Regions from separate parts of the Arthrobacter tumbae genome, predicted to be linked through region 2. Evidence: riboswitches for the same ligand, from Rfam matches in the RefSeq annotation. Region 2 holds a riboswitch; the other holds the start of a gene.
The links. Region 2 has a riboswitch for glycine ahead of gcvP (aminomethyl-transferring glycine dehydrogenase). Riboswitches for the same ligand answer to the same signal wherever they lie in the genome.
Positions count from the first base shown of each region.

Region 1: linked by a shared signal. The riboswitch ahead of gcvP (aminomethyl-transferring glycine dehydrogenase) and the one ahead of gcvP (aminomethyl-transferring glycine dehydrogenase) in region 2 are both predicted to bind glycine.

Region 1 covers NZ_JAFBCC010000001.1:1,587,800-1,590,192, reverse strand. Annotated here, with positions in the region: gene JOD47_RS07615 (FAD-dependent oxidoreductase) at 1-463, shown strand, start outside; glycine riboswitch at 548-649, shown strand; glycine riboswitch at 651-754, shown strand; gene gcvP (aminomethyl-transferring glycine dehydrogenase) at 810-2,393, shown strand, end outside.
Region 2 covers NZ_JAFBCC010000001.1:1,437,378-1,439,770, reverse strand. Annotated here, with positions in the region: gene gcvP (aminomethyl-transferring glycine dehydrogenase) at 1-1,175, opposite strand, end outside; glycine riboswitch at 1,320-1,417, opposite strand; gene JOD47_RS06830 (Lrp/AsnC family transcriptional regulator) at 1,491-2,393, opposite strand, start outside.

The sequences.
Region 1 (2,393 bases), 150 kb from region 2:
GACGTTCGACTCCGAGTGGGGCCGCGACGTCGAGCGCAGAGTGCACTCGCGCACAAAGGCCGGGCTTCCGCCGTCGAGCGTGGTCTCTGTCACCGGACTGCCGCTCACGGCGCAGTACCGCGCCGGCATCGAGTCCGGTGTTCTGCGGTCACGGGGCCCGCTCAGGAGGATCACCGAGACAGGCATAGAGCTCGACGGCGGCGTGATGGTCCCAGCCGACGTCATCCTCTGGGCGACCGGCTTCCGTGCTGCCCTGGATCACCTGCAGCCGTTGAAACTCCGGGAACCCGGCGGCGGTATCCGCATGGACGGAGTGACTGTCCTGAAGGATGAAAGGGTGCTGCTCGTCGGCTACGGCGCGTCGGCATCAACGCTCGGCGCCACCAGGGCTGGACGTGCGGCAGCCAACCAGGCAGTCCGCCGGCTCGGCAGCATGGAACAGCAGGAAGCGCTCGCGGGCTGAGACGTCAACCATTTCCCGCGTGGGAAGTCGAAGAGTAAGCTTGGTCACGATCGCACAACTAAAAAGCCACATTTTCAACGCCGTTGACCCGCAGCGGGAGAGTTCTGCCGTTGACTGACAGCCGGCAGGCGCCGTAGGAGCAAATCCTCCCCAGGAATCTCTCAGGCCCAGCACCGCAGCGGAAAGGCAACTCTGGAAAGCAGCACTGCCGAAGTTTGGTAGTGCTCACCGACGGTGCAATGTGAACGCAGTGTTCACGGAATCTCTCAGGTCCAATACAGAGCGGGGAGGAACCCGACCATCTGTCCGCGCGTCCTGCGCCGGACACTGATCTACGGAGTTCCTCATGACGCACCAGACGGAATCAACTTTCTCCGACCGCCACATCGGTCCCCGCTCGGATGACGCCGAGCAGATGCTCAAGGTCCTCGGGTACCCCAGCCTGGATAAACTCGTCGACGTTGCGGTGCCGGCGAGCATTCGCATCAACGAGGGCCTTGATCTTCCGTCTGCGCTGAGCGAGTCAGAGGTCCTTGCGGAACTGCGCAGCATCGCCGCGAAGAACAAGACCGCCGTGCAGATGATCGGCCAGGGCTACTACGACACCGTCACGCCTCCCGTGATCCGCCGCAATGTGCTTGAGGCTCCGGCCTGGTACACGGCCTACACCCCCTACCAGCCGGAAATCTCCCAGGGCCGCCTTGAAGCGCTTCTGAACTTCCAGACGATGGTCCAGGACCTCACCGCGCTGCCCATCGCCAACGCTTCCCTGCTCGATGAAGCATCAGCCGTAGCCGAGGCCGTTCTCCTGATGCGCCGCTCCGGCAAGAACAAGGGACGCACCATCCTGGACGCCGACTGCCTGCCCCAGACCATCGCCGTCGTCATGGGCCGTGCTGAGGCGCTTGGGTTCGACATCGAGATCGCCGACCTCTCGAATGGACTGCCGGACGGCGACATCAACGGCATCGTCCTCCAACTGCCCGGAACCTCAGGTGCCCTGCGCAATTCCGCCGACATCATCGCGAAAGCCCACGACGGCGGCGCTCTGGTGACGGTCGCGGCTGACCTTCTGGCGCTGACCCTGATCACCCCTCCGGGGGAGCAGGGTGCCGACATCGCCGTCGGTTCCGCCCAGCGCTTCGGTGTGCCGCTGTTCTTCGGCGGACCGCACGCTGCCTACATGGCCGTCCGCAAGGGCCTGGAGCGCATGCTTCCCGGCCGCCTTGTTGGAGTGTCGAAGGATTCCGACGGCGCACCTGCCTACCGTCTTGCACTGCAGACCCGTGAGCAGCACATCCGCCGCGAGAAGGCCACATCGAACATCTGCACCGCCCAGGCGCTGCTCGCGATCGTTGCCAGCATGTACGGCGTCTATCACGGCCCCGACGGACTGAAGGCGATCGCGGAACGTGTGCATGGAAAGGCAGCCAGGCTTGCCGCCGCCCTTCCGGGAACGGTTCACGACTCCTTCTTCGACACCCTGCTGGTGCAGGTGGAGGGCCAGGCAGAGGGCATTGTCAGCAAGGCCGAGGAGCGGGGCATCAACCTGCGACTAGTCGACGCGGATCACGTCGGCATCGCCTGCGATGAGACCACCACGGACGCCCACCTCGAGACCATCGCCGAGGTTTTCGAGGTTGATCTGTCAGGGGATACGGAGAGTGCGATTCCTGCGGAGCTTCAGCGGACGTCCTCCTTCATGACCCACCCCGTGTTCTCCCTCCACCGCTCCGAGACCCAGATGCTGCGCTACCTGCGCGGACTCTCGGACCGTGACCTGGCACTGGACCGCACCATGATTCCGCTGGGCTCCTGCACCATGAAGCTCAATGCCACGGTTGAGATGGAACCGATCTCCTGGCCCGAGTTCGCAACCATCCACCCATTCGCTCCCGAGCACCAGACTGAGGGCTGGCGTCAACTGGTT
Region 2 (2,393 bases):
TCGAAGAAGGAGTCGCTCTCCAGTTCCCAGCCGGCGGCCTTGAGCGTGGTGGCGAGCGCACGGGCGCTGCCGTGGACGTTCTGCGCAATGGCCTTCAGTCCATCCGGGCCGTGATAGACGGCGTAGAACGAAGACACGATGGCCAGCAGCGCCTGCGCGGTGCAGATGTTCGACGTGGCCTTCTCGCGGCGGATGTGCTGCTCGCGGGTCTGGAGGGCCAGGCGGTAGGCGGGAGCACCGGCGTTGTCATTGGAGACGCCGACGATGCGGCCGGGAAGGGTGCGTTCCATGCCGTCGCGCGCGGCCATGTACGCGGCGTGCGGTCCACCGAAGAACAGCGGAACACCGAAGCGCTGGGTGGAGCCGACGGCGATGTCCGCTCCCTGCTCACCCGGAGGGGTGATGAGCGTCAGAGCGAGGAGGTCAGCGGCCACGGTAACAAGCGCACCCCGCTCTTTCGCTTCTGCGATGACGGAGGCCTGGTCCCAGACACGGCCGGAGACGCCCGGCTGCTGGAGGACGACGCCGTTGATGTCGCCTTCCGGGAGTCCCTGGGAGAGGTCAGCGACCTCCACCTCGAAACCGAGCGCCTCTGCGCGGCCGAGGACGATGGCGATGGTCTGGGGAAGGCAGTCCGCGTCAAGGACGGTTTTGCCGTCCTTGACGGCCTTGTTCTTATTGGCCCGGCGCATGAGCAGCACGGCTTCCGCCACAGCCGTGGCCTCGTCAAGGAGGGAAGCGTTGGCGACGGGCAGGGCAGTGAGATCCTGCACCATGGTCTGGAAGTTGAGCAGCGCCTCAAGCCGTCCCTGTGAGATCTCGGGCTGGTACGGGGTGTAGGCCGTGTACCAGGCGGGCGCTTCAAGGATGTTGCGGCGGATCACTGCCGGCGTGACGGTGTCGTAGTAGCCCTGGCCGATCATCTGAACGGCGGTCTTGTTTCTGCCGGCAAGCCTGCGCAGTTCGGCCAGCACCTGGACTTCGCTGAGCGCGCTGTCCAGTCCGAGCGGGCTTTCCTGACGAATCGAATCAGGCACGGCACTGTCAACAAGGCTGTCGACAGTGTCATAGCCGACAGCCTTCAGCATTGTGTCGATGTGGTCCTGGCGGCGCGCACCGATGTGGCGGTCTGCGAACGTGGATTGGGGCGACGGATTCGTCATGAGGAACTCCATAACTCAGGTGGTGCAAAGACACCACGATGATTTGGGTTCCTCCCCGCTCTGTATTGGACCTGAGAGTTTCCGTCTTGCCCGGTGTTCCGGGCTCCACTTGCACCGTCGGTGAGCCCGATTTCCCGGACTGCTTTCCAGAGTTGCCTCGCCGCGGCGGTACATGGGCCTGAGAGATTCCTGGGGAGGATTTGCTCCTACGGCGCCCGCTGAATGTACCGGCAGGACTCTCCCGCCACGGATCGAAAGCGTGCGTCACTGGTAGGTGACGCGATTCACATGCTATCGGTTACTTGAGCCTTCACGCAACTTGGTGGTCTACCAGGCCTCGCCCGGCACAGTGAGTTCGCCGGTTGCGGTGCCGTCCCGGTTGAGCAGCCAGCCAACGCGCTTGCGGACGTTGGCGATCACCACGCTTTCCACCAGTTCCAGGTCTGGGATGTGCTCTGCCACGGCCCGTTCTACGGCCATGATGTCCGCCGCCGTCCGCAACCACATCATGAAGAGGAAGTTTGTCGCACCGGTTGTTGAGGCGCACAGGCGGAGGGAGCCCAGAGACTCAAGGTGTGCAGCGGCGTCGTCGTGCCGGCTTGCAGGCAATCGAGCCATCCATTGGCAGATGATCGGGTAGCCAACCAGCCCGTTGGCTACCTCGCAACGGAAGGACAAGACGCCTGCATCGAGGATCTTCTGGAGCTGCCGTCGTGCAGTTGCGGGGTGGAGACCCACCGCCTCGGCGATCTCGGCAGCCGTCGCGCGGCCGTTGCGGCTCAACTGCTGGATGATCGGACGGTACTTGGGCGGGAGCGCACCTCGGTATGGCGGGCGGCTTCCGGCCGCCTGCTGCAGTGCCGTCCGCTGGCCGGAAGTCAGGGTGTCGAGCCGCCAGCCATATGCGCCCTGGTGCAGCTTCGTGCAAAAAGACGTCTCGTACCGGATTAGTCCAGGTATCTGGTCGAGCTGTGGATAGACCGACTCAACCAGCCAGGTCGGGGTCGGTGCGATGACCGTCAGCATCATGTCGCGGTTGCGGTAACACTCCTCGATCGTGAAGACGTCGGGAATTTTGGAGATGGCGCTCAGGGCGTCCTCGCGCCGGGCAGGGTCGCACTGCACGTCGTGGAAGGACAGTGACATCTGGTCGGGGTTGCCGACCGGATGTGCAGTGATCCAAGCCGCCCCCGCCGCTGATAGGCGATCCCAGCGTGCGGCGAGCGAGGT